Regions from separate parts of the Oryzibacillus soli genome, predicted to be linked through region 1. Evidence: riboswitches for the same ligand, from Rfam matches in the RefSeq annotation. Region 1 holds a riboswitch; each other region holds the start of a gene.
The links. A riboswitch is a leader RNA that binds a small molecule or an ion and turns the genes downstream of it on or off. The one in region 1 is predicted to bind cyclic di-GMP.
Positions count from the first base shown of each region.

Region 2: it holds a riboswitch for cyclic di-GMP, as region 1 does, so the genes downstream of both, ACSEXW_RS18970 (DUF192 domain-containing protein) here and ACSEXW_RS03915 (glycosyltransferase) in region 1, are expected to answer to the same signal.
Region 3: it holds a riboswitch for cyclic di-GMP, as region 1 does, so the genes downstream of both, ACSEXW_RS16660 (hypothetical protein) here and ACSEXW_RS03915 (glycosyltransferase) in region 1, are expected to answer to the same signal.
Region 4: it holds a riboswitch for cyclic di-GMP, as region 1 does, so the genes downstream of both, ACSEXW_RS06655 (pyridoxal phosphate-dependent decarboxylase family protein) here and ACSEXW_RS03915 (glycosyltransferase) in region 1, are expected to answer to the same signal.

Region 1 covers NZ_JBPPGJ010000002.1:434,591-437,764, forward strand. The annotation lists gene ACSEXW_RS03905 (hypothetical protein) at 1-422, shown strand, start outside; gene ACSEXW_RS03910 (GGDEF domain-containing protein) at 476-979, opposite strand; gene ACSEXW_RS03915 (glycosyltransferase) at 979-1,752, opposite strand; cyclic di-GMP riboswitch class II at 1,873-1,956, opposite strand; gene ACSEXW_RS03920 (ferredoxin family protein) at 2,090-2,377, opposite strand; gene ACSEXW_RS03925 (FAD-dependent oxidoreductase) at 2,374-3,174, opposite strand, start outside.
Region 2 covers NZ_JBPPGJ010000014.1:56,251-59,424, reverse strand. The annotation lists gene ACSEXW_RS18985 (transglutaminase family protein) at 1-550, shown strand, start outside; gene ACSEXW_RS18980 (hypothetical protein) at 572-697, shown strand; gene ACSEXW_RS18975 (hypothetical protein) at 968-1,147, opposite strand; cyclic di-GMP riboswitch class I at 1,517-1,610, shown strand; gene ACSEXW_RS18970 (DUF192 domain-containing protein) at 1,705-2,067, shown strand; gene ACSEXW_RS18965 (Flp family type IVb pilin) at 2,111-2,305, shown strand; gene ACSEXW_RS18960 (A24 family peptidase) at 2,399-3,007, shown strand; gene ACSEXW_RS18955 (TadE/TadG family type IV pilus assembly protein) at 3,007-3,174, shown strand, end outside.
Region 3 covers NZ_JBPPGJ010000011.1:178,811-181,984, reverse strand. The annotation lists gene ACSEXW_RS16670 (SRPBCC family protein) at 1-21, shown strand, start outside; gene ACSEXW_RS16665 (hypothetical protein) at 651-1,328, opposite strand; cyclic di-GMP riboswitch class II at 1,629-1,712, shown strand; gene ACSEXW_RS16660 (hypothetical protein) at 1,737-3,174, shown strand, end outside.
Region 4 covers NZ_JBPPGJ010000004.1:137,856-141,029, reverse strand. The annotation lists gene ACSEXW_RS06670 (GTP-binding protein) at 1-672, shown strand, start outside; gene ACSEXW_RS06665 (hypothetical protein) at 713-928, opposite strand; gene ACSEXW_RS06660 (SLOG family protein) at 1,007-1,564, shown strand; cyclic di-GMP riboswitch class I at 1,794-1,881, shown strand; gene ACSEXW_RS06655 (pyridoxal phosphate-dependent decarboxylase family protein) at 1,964-3,174, shown strand, end outside.

The DNA of each region.
Region 1 (3,174 bases):
ACAAGGACCTCGATGGGATGCTGACCGTGCGCAGCTCCCAACTCTACATCGTGGATGATCTTGTGAAGCTGGAGAGCACCGCGATGCTTCCCGCCGAGGTGCAGCAGCCCTCCGCTGCCCCCGAGCTAACCGTTGATGCCGATGGCTTCCGTGCCCGCAACGCCCGGTATGTTATTTCGAACGAGGCCTATCATCCGATCTGGCAGCTGCACGGTGACGGTATAGCCACGCCATTCTCCATGAACCTGCTGCACAACGGTTTTCAATTGGAATCTAACGACGCGTCCGGAAGGATCTCCATTCACCCCGTGTTAAACGGAATTTACATTCTGTTTCTCATCGTCTCCGTTCTCTTTCATCTTGCCGGGGCCGGACTGCTCGTTTACCACCGTCTCATCAGACCGTCAACCCCAGGAAAATAACAAAGCCCTCTGCCATTGGCAGGGGCTTTGTCGTTTTTCTGGCGCAGAATCTCTTAACGGGGATCATCGCGGTGCAGCGGAGGTAGAGCAAGCCTTCCGTAGGCCTCCTCCAGCAATTCAGGCAAGCTCCGGCTGTCGGGCGGGCAGTGAATGGCAGCACAGGACCATTCGATGTCCACAGGAAGCCGCTTGATCGCTTGGAAGATGTGGTGGCAATATTCCGGCACACGGTCCGCACCCACATCCGGTAGGAGCAGGATGAAGTCGTACCCGGACAGCCGGCAGACCCGATCCTCCTGCTGAAGCCCCCATTGAAGCTCCTTGACGAACCTGGAGAGAATCATATTGCCCTTCGCTCTGCCGAATCTCTCCTTCCACCGGTGGAACCCCCGGAAGTCAATTAAGAGGATCGTTAGCTGCTTCCCGCTTCTGCGTGCCTCATCAGCCAGTTCCGGGAAGATCTTCTCGGCATAGTGCCGATTATAGGTTCCGGTCGCTCTGTCGAAGATGGCGGTTGCCGGCCGCAGTCCGAACAGCTTGCTCCATATCCGCCGCATTACTTATGCTCCGCAACCGGCAGAGCGGTAGTGGGGGACCGCAGGCTCTTGTTGATGGCTCTTCTCTTCACAAGAGCATAATCCGCAAAGCCAATCAAGGACGACCATACCGCCCGCAGATTGACGCTGCTTTCCTCCGATAGATGTGTGAGCCGGACGGAGCATTCTTCGATCAAGTAGCCGGACATCTCAATGAGATCGGTCATTTCCAGCTCATAGAGAAATCCCGTCTCCGTTAGTCTGAGAAAGAGACGGCGTGCCAGGTCCCCATGATACAATTTACAGCCGAATTGGGTATCCGATATCCGGTGACCCAAGACCAGCTTGCGCAGAACGAATAATCCCAGCGTCATCGCAGATCGACCGAAGCCCCTGGTTCTCGAACATACCTTATCTCCAAATGCGGTTACATAGACCGCCCCTACCTTCTCGCTCTTGCTTAACCAAAGCATGATCCCCAAATATTTCTCCAGGGGGACAGGCAGGTCGGCATCGTTCACGAGAATCATCTTGCCGCTGCTGGCCAGTACGCCACGGCGAACGGAATAGCCTTTGCCGTAGCACCGGTCATTGTCCAGTACGGTGACGCAAGGATTCGAAGCCGCAAGCTCCCGGGCGACCGCCAGGGTGTCGGACTCGGATTTTTCCACGACCAGAATGATCTCAAAGGTTCCAATCTCCGGCGTATGCTCCGCCAGCGTCTTGATATACCGTACCGTTTCCGACAATACCCGGCCTTCCTTGTAGCAGGGGATAACAATGCTGAGATCCATGTACACACACCCTTTGGTTAAGTTGTCTGGTGCCCATCCGTACAACGGTTCGGTTCAATCAGCTGGTAAAGCCGGGTCATCCCATTATTTGGTTAAAACGCAGCAAAAGGCCATTCCAAATAAGGAAATGGCCGGTTGCACTAGTTGCTCCATTGAAGCCAAGTGCCCAGATAAGGCTTCAATCTCATCGCATCCATCTACAGTAATCTACATTTATTTACATTATATTTCATGATTTTCCCGGTTCTCAATAGACCTTTTCTACTATATGTCCGAATATTTGGACAAAAAGCCCCACTGTTTTCACAGTGGGGCCATAATTTACGTGACTATCGACTCATCCGAATCGATACGTGATCCCGTACCCGCCCTTCGGGTAACGCCATTCGATGTTGTCCGAGGAGCAGGCGATGCGGCACGTGCCGCACTCGACGCAGTTCTCGTAAGCGACCCGGTTCACCTTGGCCGCCGCATCCCACTCGTACACCTCGGCGGGACAGACGGTGGTGCAGGTTTTGCCGGTGCAGCGGACGCAGACTTCCGCGCTCTTCACGGCCAGGTGGGACGCATCGTCGCACTTGTACCGGATTGAAAACAGCTTATCCGTAATGGCAGCTTGGCTCATCCGTTGATCGACCTCCATCCTTTGACGCCCAGCTTCACCAGGTTCATGGTGCCGCCGGCGGCTTGCTTGATCAGCTGCATAGCCTTCTTCTGCTTCTCGGCCTTGGTGGCGCCGTCCACGAGGAACATCTCATACGCCGCCTGGTTGACTGCCCGGGGCAGCCTCTCGAACAGCAGCTCCGGATCCTGCTCCTTCAGGAGCTTATGCATGCCCTTGTACTTCTTCAGGTCCGCCATGACGAAGGAAGCGCGGATCGCCTGATCGTACTGCTTCATGGCGGCGGCGCTGAAATCCCCCTTCGCCTTGCAGGCGATGACGGCTTCAGCGGCCAGACGGCCGGATACCATGGCCAGGTTCGTGCCCTCCCGGTGCACGAAGTTGACCAGCTGGGCGGCGTCGCCGGTAATGCACCAGCCGCTGCCCGACATTGGCGGGATAGAGTGGAAGCCGCCCTCCGGAATGAGATGCGCCGCATACTCCTTCACTTCGCCGCCCTGGATCAGCTTGCGGATGGACGGATGCTTCTTCACCTCGTCCAGAAGCTCGTGAGGCTTCACCTTCTTCTCCCGCAGGTGGCCGACCATGACGCCGATGCCGAGCGAGATCGATTCCTTATTCGTGTACATGAAGCCCATGCCAGCCATCCCCTTGGAGGTCTCGCCCATAAACTCCACGGTGACGCCTTCGTCCCCCTCCACCCCGAAGCGGTCCTCGATCTTCTCCTTCGGGAGCATGATGATCTCCTTCACGGCCAGAGATACCTCGTCCGGATTCCATTCCCGGTGCACGCCCATGGC
Region 2 (3,174 bases), on a different contig from region 1:
CTTCGACAAGTACTGTGAGTTCCTGCTGCCGACGGCATACACGGCCTTCTCCCCGGAGTTGGAGCAATACTCGGCAGGGTATCCGCTGGATCCGGCGGGCGGGGGTGTGTATGCCTGGGCGCAGCGGCTGAATCTGGGCATCCACCGGGATTTGGTGTACGACCCGGCGGCTACCAGCGTGCATACCACCGTGGAGGAGACGCTGGAGCTGCGGCGGGGGGTGTGCCAGGACTACACCCACCTGATGCTGGCGGTATGCCGCTCGATGGGCGTGCCGGCACGGTACGTGAGCGGCTACCATTTCGTCGGGGACCTGAGCGGCGGCAGCGCCGACTTCGAGCAGGCCTCCCACGCCTGGGTGGAGGTGCTGGTGCCCGGCGGCGGCTGGCGGGGCTTCGACCCGACCAACCGGACGGAGACGGGCTGGCGCTACGTCAAGCTGGGCCACGGCCGCGACTACAAGGACATCGTCCCCGTCAAGGGCATCTACCGCGGCACGGGCGAACAGCGGCTCACGGTGACGGTGGACGTGCGCCGTCTGGAGCCGTAGGCGCGGGAGGAGCGGTCCGTGGTGAGCGGAGTGAGGCCCAGTCGCGGGACGTGGAGCAAGAGCCACAGCGGCTCCGACGGCGGAGCGGGGGGGATGAAGGCCAGGAGCGGCCTTCAATCCGGCAGCAGGTGCAGGCCGGAGAATTAAAGGCCACCAGTGGCCTTCGATCCGCGTCCGCAGGGCTCCGACGGCGGAGCGGGAGAATGAAGGCCAGGAGCGGCCTTCAATCCGGCAGCAGGTGCAGGCCGGAGAAATAAAGGCCACCAGTGGCCTTCGATCCGCGTCCGCATTTCCGCCCCGCCCGCACTCCCGCCCGCACTCCCCGCCCCGCCGCCCCGGAGCAAACGCACACCCCAAATACCCGGAACAGACACGCCATCGCGTGTCCGATCCGGGTATTTGGGCTGCTGCGCTGCCTTACAGGGGCTTCCCGTTCAGGGTCGGGGGCGCCTCCTGCTCCATCTCCGGCCCGAACTCGTCGTGTCGCGCCTGATAGTTGCCGTCCTGGTTCCACGAATCCAAGGTCATGAAGTGCTTGTCCCGTCCCTCGGCCGCCGGGTCCATCTGCCGTGCGATCCGCTTCAATCTTCTGGCCATCCGCCTTCCACCTCCCTCCTCTAATCGGTAATGTTCCGCGCCGCCGGAAGATTATGCTCCTTCCGGCAGGGGTGGAGGGTATAAGGGCCCTGCCGGCCATTTTTCCCTCCGGGCACGGACACATAATGGAAGCCGCTTACGAAGGGGTAGCGTTTTCGCAGGGCGCCCCTGTCTGGTGCCCTAGCCGTTTTCCCCGGCGTTCCAGATATGTCCAAAACCTCCGACTTCCTCCCTAGGCGGGAAATGTGTCGTACGACACATTTTGCACCCTTCCGAAAAGTCTGAAAATTACGAACTTCGTCCGATATTCCGTCAGCCCTGCCAGCCTTATGATGAAGTCATCATCGAATTCCGACAAACTTCGCGGAATCTCGATAAAGGCAAACCCGGCGAAAGCCGGCGGCGCAAAGCTACAGGGGCTAAGACGCGGCGACAAGCGGCGGAATGCCAGCCAGCTACCGAAAGATGACGGGAGTTTGTGGCGTATATCCTATGCCCAGAACCCCTCCTTTCGGCTAAAAGGTGGGGCCATTCTCATGAGGAAAGGAGGAGCGAGCGTGAGGCTGCTGATCGAGGAAAACGGCCGCGAGCTGGCCCGGGAGGTCAAGCCGGCGTACCGTTTTGCAAACCGATTGCGGGGGCTTATGGGAACCGCCCATCTCCCGCCGGACAGCGGCCTGCATCTGAAACCCTGCCGGTCCGTCCATACCTATTTCATGCGGTACGCCATCGATGTTCTGCATCTGGACCTGCACAATCGCATCGTAGGCTTGGAGCCGGACTTAAAGCCCGGAAGAATCGGAAGAACCTTTCAAGGAACGGCGTCCATTGTGGAGCTTGCGGCAGGCGCCCTGTACCGGGCAGCACCGGAGCTGGGACAAACCGTGAGATTCGAGGAAGAAGCAGACATCGTGCGATAACCCGTGCACCCTACACCCAAACCCAAAAAGGAGCGAATACATCATGATGAAAAAGCTGATCGGTCTCGTGAAGGAAGAAGAAGGACAGGGCATGACGGAGTACGGTCTCGTGCTGGGCTTGATCGCCGTGGCGGTAGTGGCGACGCTGGTGGCGCTGCGCCAGGAGATCACCAACATCTTCACCGATGCCCTGAACACCGTGCGGGGCCGGAACACGACGCCGACCACCACGCCGTAACGAACCATACCGTACCGCAACCGGCTCCCTCTCCGCCAATCATCGGCATCTCCCAAAAAGGGTCAAGCGCGTCTTCAGGCGCTGGCCTTTTTTTTGAACCTGCGGACGGGGGAGACCGGGGAGACCAGGGAGACCGGGAAGCAAGCGGGCATTCTGCCCGGCAGAACGCGAAAGGGCGGTGACGCCATGTGGCTGAACGGATTGCTGGCAGCGGCGCTGGCGGTCAGCGTCGTAACGGATATAAGAACGCGCAAAATCTATAACAAGCTGCTGTTTCCGGCTGCGGCTGCGGCACTGGCGCTCCACCTGGCCGAATCCGGCTGGGGCGGCCTGGTATCGGGGCTGGCCGGCTTGGCGGCGGGAATGGGCATCCTGCTCCTGCCGTATCTGGCCGGCGGCATGGGGGCGGGCGACGTGAAGCTCCTGGGGCTGGTCGGACTGTGCAAGGGGGCCGCCTTCGTATGGGTGGCCGCCCTCTACATGGCGCTGGCGGGGGGCGTGATGGCCGTCATGTTCTTGCTTTTCCGCAAGGGAGCGCTCGGCAAGCTGAAGTGGGCGGCCATTGTTGCCTACAGCCTCCGGTACGGCGTCCGGCTGCCGCTGACGGCAGGACGGAATGCCGACGCTGCAGGGCTGCCCTACGGAGTGGCGATTGCGGCCGGCGCCCTCCTGTCCGTGTGGGGAAGCGGGTGGTTGACCTAATGAGGAGCATACGCGGGGAGCAAGGCCAGTCCTTGACTGAATTCGCACTCCTGGTGCCGCTCCTGCTGCTCCTGGTCTGCGGCATCGTGGACTTCGGCCGGGTCATGTACGGCTATATGCACTTGAATATGGCTGCGCAGGAGACGGTCCGGCTGGGCGGGCTGGGG
Region 3 (3,174 bases), on a different contig from region 1:
ACCCTCGATTTCGGCTGGTGAAAAAAACGAGAGCGCAGTTGCGGAAGGTTGCTTCCGCGCTGCGCTTTTTGCGCTGGCCTCCGCCGGAAGGGGGGCGGCCGGATGGCGGAACGACGGCGAAAAGTGGAACGGTGGCCGGAAGGCGGAACGACGGCTGGAAGTGGAACGGTGGCCGGAAGGCCGAGTGTCTGCTGAAGGGCGAGTACCCGCTGAAGTCCCCCGAAAAGGTGAGAGCTCCCCATTGGCCGACGTCTCACGTGGCAGGTAATTCGACTAAGTGCATTTATAGTAGTTAGTTTGGGCGATTTGCCCAATATCGCATGAACTAAGTACAAAAACTGCATCTAGTTAGGGTAAATCCAGTCGATACCGCCCATTTAGAGTGAACTAAATACATAAAATCCACTTCGTTCATGCGAGCTGCTCAGCGTTGGTGATCTAAGTACAAGAAATCCATTTAGTTGTAAATGACGTAGCGCCTCCCCCAGCAACCAACCAAGTACCCGACGTATCGCCCCATCCAGCACCGTCCAGCAACTAACCAATCGAGTACCCGACGTGACGACTCCCCGGCAACCAACTGACTAGCCCCCCGACGTAACGATTTCCCACAGCTGCCAACCCGCCTCTCCTGCCGACCGTCGTCTGCATCACCAGAGCCCGCTGTCCAGCCCCTGCTTGGTAATTTCGTAGTAGAGGGTCCGCTGTCCCGTGCCGCGATGAACCGGCTGCAGCCATCCTTTGGCGCAAAGTCTTCGCAGGTGAGCGACGGCCGTCCGAGGGTCGATGGAGAAGCGGGCGGATACGTCCACCGGACGGATGGGCCGGGCCAGGAAGACGGCGTAGCGGAAGATCTCCTGATCGGCGAAAAAGACCCGTTCCACCCTGGAGCCGGTGGACTCGTAGCGGTTCAAGATGACGCGAAGCAAGTACAACACCACTTCCGGCCGGTGGGCTACGTCATCGTAGGCGAACGAGACTACATGAAAGCCTGCACCCTGCAGGAAGCACTCCCGGTTCAACTCGTTGGAGTATTTGGTCCGGTCCATGTGGGTGACGTGTTCCGCGTAGCCCTTGATCTCAATGAGCAGGCTCCATTGCCCCGGAGAATATACATAATCCGCATAATAGGGCCGCCCGCGCCAATCCAGCACCTCATACTCGGGATGCAGACCATCAAAGTGGCCCTTCAGCGGCCACCAGACCTTCTGCGCGAACAGCTTCTCCGCATGGCTGTGCCCTCGTTCCAGCCGATCCCGCCGTTCTCCCGATCGCCGCTCCAGATGATGCTGCACGAACGCCGCATGCGCTTCTTCAAAAGCCTTCATCTTCTCGCCTCCCTTTTAAGAGCAAATAAAAACGCCCTTATTCACCGGTGGATGAATAAGGGCGTCCTTCGCCGCATGGATCCATTATATTACGGTTTCCCGGAGGGGAAAAGGGTTGGCTACTGCCCGGTTGTGCCGATTCCGGAGTTGAGTCCGCCGGAGAATCCATAGTCATATGGACGCCACGGACCATTCCGTCACGATATATAAGTTTAAAGTCCTAAACTTCTATTAAATTCGACATCAAATCGGTCTAAAGCACTATTCAGATCGACCTATCTGAATTATAATCATTATAACGAACATAAGGGATGCGATGAAGTATAACCTCTAACTGGACACTTGGGTTATATGGAGCCACTAGTGTAACCGGCCCTCTTAGGCACCATAACTAGGAGGAATAGCAGCATGAAGAAGAGTGTCAAATGGGTCAGCGCAAGTGTATTGTCCGCCGTATTGTTGGCAGGATCGGCAACCTCTGCCTTGGCGGCTGGAGCGGTTGTCAGTGCAACGGCCGTGGAACCGGCCCGTACCGTGAAGCAGACGGGCTACGGCACAGGGGTGTTAACGTCCGAGACCCGGGCTGAGCTGACCTACAACAAGGAGAGCTCCGTCAGCCTGTCCGGCACTGTTGTCATTGACGGTCCGGTCCTGGTGATGAAGCTGGTGAACTACCCGCAGGTCGCCTTCACGATCAAAAAGGTGGCGGACAAGCTGTTCACCTACTCGGCCGTCCTGCCGCTTGGTTCCGGAGACAAGGGGAACCTGGACCTGTCCGTGGAAGCCTACACCGTCTACCAGAACGGCAAGACCGCTGGACAGATCCATAGCACGGTAGCCGGTCCGGTATCCGCAGGCAAGGTGCATGTCGCTTACATCGACCGATACCATGTGACGGACACATCCTTCGGGACTTATAACCGCGCGGCGAACACCTTCCCGTATTCCTACACCTTGAACAAGGTTTGGGACGACGGCAAGGTCACTTCGTCCGCCATCACGGTACATGTCGAAGGCACGAAGGACGTCTATGCCGTTCAAGCCAGCGACCCGGCCTACAAGGACGGTGCGGCAGCGGTAACCGTGAGCACGGCGCCGGTGCCGGTTGTCTTGAAGGAGACGGTCATCTCCGGTGTGCAAGAGCCGGGCTATGATCCTGCCAGCAACCTGTTCACCTATGCCTATACCCGGACGGACATCAACAGCAGGCTGAAGGCGACCGTTACCGCGCAGACCGCCCAGGTGCTGGGCACCGAGACCCAGGCACTGAACGCAACCTATGGTGATAACAGCGTCCACACCGTCTATACCTTCGTCCCCCCGGTGAAGCCCCGCTTCCTGAGAGTGGATGCGGCTTCGGCCTCCTACACCTTCGATTGGGCATCCGGCACGTATACCGTAACCTACCAGGTGGAGGAAGAGTACAGCAACGGGAAGACAGCGACCAGCGTCCGCACCCTCACCGGCTTGACTCCGGGCCAATCGGCTTCCTTCACCATTGGGCAGGATGGTCTGACGGCACAAGGTGCCTTCAACGTGCCGGCCGCACCGAAGGCAGTTGTCAGTGACGTGGAGGTTCGAGACGTGACCGGCTTGTGGGCGGGCAACCATGACGTGAGCGGCGTCATCAAGGTAGACTTCGTCCTGACCTTCAAGGTGAACGGCGAGCTGCAGACCCAGGCGGTGTCCACGAACATCAACACCAAGACCGATGGCTATACGGCTTCCGGCACGTTCGTGACCACGTACCACTCTCAACCGGTCAGCGTTCCGTATTCGGTGACCGTGACCCCTCCCGCACCGGAGACGGATACCTCCCATTCCGACAACGGCTACCCGGGCAGCA
Region 4 (3,174 bases), on a different contig from region 1:
ATTTATAAGGAAACGCCGGCCGAAGCCGGCTTCGGGTTCATCGCCTATACGATGCCCAAGCCCTGCTGGGCGGTACTCCGGTTCCGGATCGAGCCCGGCGAGCGGGGCAGCGGCCTGCAATATGCCTCCATTGTACGGAAAGAAGACCTTCTGGAGAGCTATCAGAACGAGGTAGCTCGCAGGGTCCCGGAGGCGCTGGAGCAGGGCTTGCGCGGCTGGGAGGTAACGGATCTGAAGGTGACGCTGGTGGAGGGGGAGCATCACGTGTGGCATACCCATCCGCTGGATTTCGTCGTGGCGACGCCGATGGGCATCATGGACGGGCTGGCGCGCACGGGAACCAAGCTGCTGGAGCCGATGCTCCGGTTCCGCCTGTCCGTGCCGGAGGAGGCCGGAGGCAAGGTGATGAATGAGCTGGTGCTGATGAGGGGGGAATTCGACAACCCCGTCTTGAGCGGGGAGCGGCTGGAGCTGACCGGGATGCTCCCGGTGGCAACCTCCCTTGATTTTCCGGCGCGGCTAAGCTCCATGACCAAGGGAAGGGGCCATCTGTCCGTATCGTTCGGTGGATACCGGGAATGCCCGCCGGAGGTTCATGTGGAGCGGCCCCGGAGGGGAGTGAATCCGCTCGACCAGTCCAAATATATATTGGCGGTTCGACGGGCTCTGTAGCGTGCCATGCGACGGAAGGAGCCCCTGGGCAATCGCGGGGCTAGTCCCTCTCGTTTTCGAAGAACTCGCACTTTTTCCGTTGATGGTAGGTAATTTCGCTTACGCTTGATTGTACGACGATGACGGAATCGTCGAACCGGATGATCAGCCCTTTGGGATCCACGATCATATCGTCCTCGAACACCCGGATCGGGATCCGCTTGGTCATAGCCTCCTGGAAATCGGCGTCGGTCATCAGCTTGCGGTTGCGTGCCATGGTTGCATTCTCCTTTTCAAAGTTTCCTAGACTTACCATCTTATGCTAACCTGTATCCGTGTCGAATACAAGGGGGGATTGTCGCTGGAACGGATTTTGATCACAGGCTACAAGGCATCGGAGCTGGGGATCCACTCCATGAAGCATCCAGGGATTCCGATTATTAAGAAGGCGGTGGCCAAGGTGCTCCGGGGCCTGCTGGAGGATGGCCTGGAATGGGTGGTGGTCAGCGGCCAGTGGGGGGTGGAGCTGTGGGCCGCCGAAGCCGCTCTGGAGCTTCGGGAGGAGTATCCTGCGCTCCGGCTGGCGGTGATCACCCCTTACGAGAACCAGGAGGAGCACTGGGGCGAGGAGAAGCAGGAATGGTACCGCAGCCTCCTCGCGCGGGCGGACTACAAGGCCTGCGTCTCCAAGCGCGGGTATGAGGGGCCTTGGCAGTTCAAGGCCAAAGACCGGTTTTTGCTCCGCAACACGGACGGCCTCTTGCTTCTGTATGATGAGGAGAAGGAGGGCTCGCCCCGGTACCTCCGTGCGGAGGCTCAGCGTTACGCAGCTATTGAGCCTTACCGAATCATCACGATTACGGCGCAGGACCTTCAGGATACGGCGGACGAGGAACGTCCGGCTTGGGATTAAAGGGACAAGGGACCGGCAGGGGCCGGATGCATCCGAAGGGAGGCGTCCGGTCCTCTTTGTCGCACCCCAAGATCGCCTGATTGCAGGGAATTAGCCAATCTTACCCATGGAAACGGGAGTTAAAAACGACAAATTACAGAAAAGTTTCCAATTTAGACACATTTTTTGCGTGACAAAGATCGTTCATCCTTTATCCTACCTATTGGGGGATGAAGTTGGACCTGAATCGAATAGTGACCGGCAAACCTGCCGAAAGGCAGGGACGCAAAGCTATAGGGACTACTCCCGCAGGTCGGGAAAGTCAGCCAGTTGCCCATTCCTGAACTGTGGCATATCCGGCTCCAGTTTTTTTTCTTTCCCTTACAAGCCCACTACAAAGACAGAAGAGGAGAGATGTACGTGAACCATGCTTTGAATCGGGTTCAAGAATGGTTTCCCAGTGCGGACGGCGACCCCTCCCGGCGCCAGCAGCTCCAGGAGCTCTTAGAGGAGCTCCTGGCAGGAGCCGACCGGTTGAAAAATCCGGATCGGGTCAATCTGGCCGGAACGAAGCGGCGTTCGGAGCATTTTTACCGGGAGCTGCTGCAGGAGAGCGCGATACCCCAATCGGGCGCTCCTATGAAGGATGTGGTTCCGAAGCTCTTGGAGCTGCTTCATGACCATCCATACCACACGAAGTATTTTTTGACGAACATTTTGCCCATGGCGAGCATTCCCGGGATCGTCGGCATGCTGGCCGCTTTCCTGGTGAACGGGAACAACCTGTGGGATGTCTACGGGCCCGCTGGAGCCGAGGCGGAGGTGCGCGTCATCGGCATGATGTCCAAGCTGGTCGGATACGACCCCATGCTAAGCGGCGGCTATACGACCTGGGGCGGTCAAGGGGCGGTCTTTACAGGTCTCCGTCTGGCCATTGCCAAGCTTGCGCCGGACGCTCAACAGACCGGAGTGCCGCGGAACCTGTACGCCTTCTGCTCGGAAGCGGCCCACTACAGCCTCTATAAATCGGTCCAGGCCACCGGTCTCGGCACGGATCGGCTGATCCGGGTGCGCACCCGCCGCGACAGCAGCATGGACCTGGATGATCTGCGGGACAAGCTGCTGCAGGTAATCCGCCAAGGCGGAATTCCCGCTTATATCGTCGCCACGACGGGGACGACGGATGCCTTGGGCATCGACGATGTGCAGGGCGTCAGCGCCGTCTCCCGTGAGATCGCACAAGCCCACGGCTTGCCTGATCCCCATATCCATGCCGATTCGGCGCTGGGCGGATTTTTCGCGTTCTTCAACGGGTATGACTTCGACCGTAACCCGCTTGGGCTGCCTATTACGGCGCTGAAGCCTCTGCACGCCATTCACCGCAGGCTCCGGCACCTGAACCTGGCTGATTCACTCTGTTTCGACTTCCAGAAGCTGGGCCAGACGCCGTACGTGACGAGCCTGTTCATGGTCCGCAACGCATCGGATCTGAAGCTCTTGGATCTGGAGCCCGAGGAGACGCCTTATGTGGGACACCGGGGGTACGGCCAATACCATACGGGTTACACGCTCGAATGCTCCAGGATGGCCAGCGCCGTCAGCATTTACAGCGCCTTGACCGCATTCGGAAT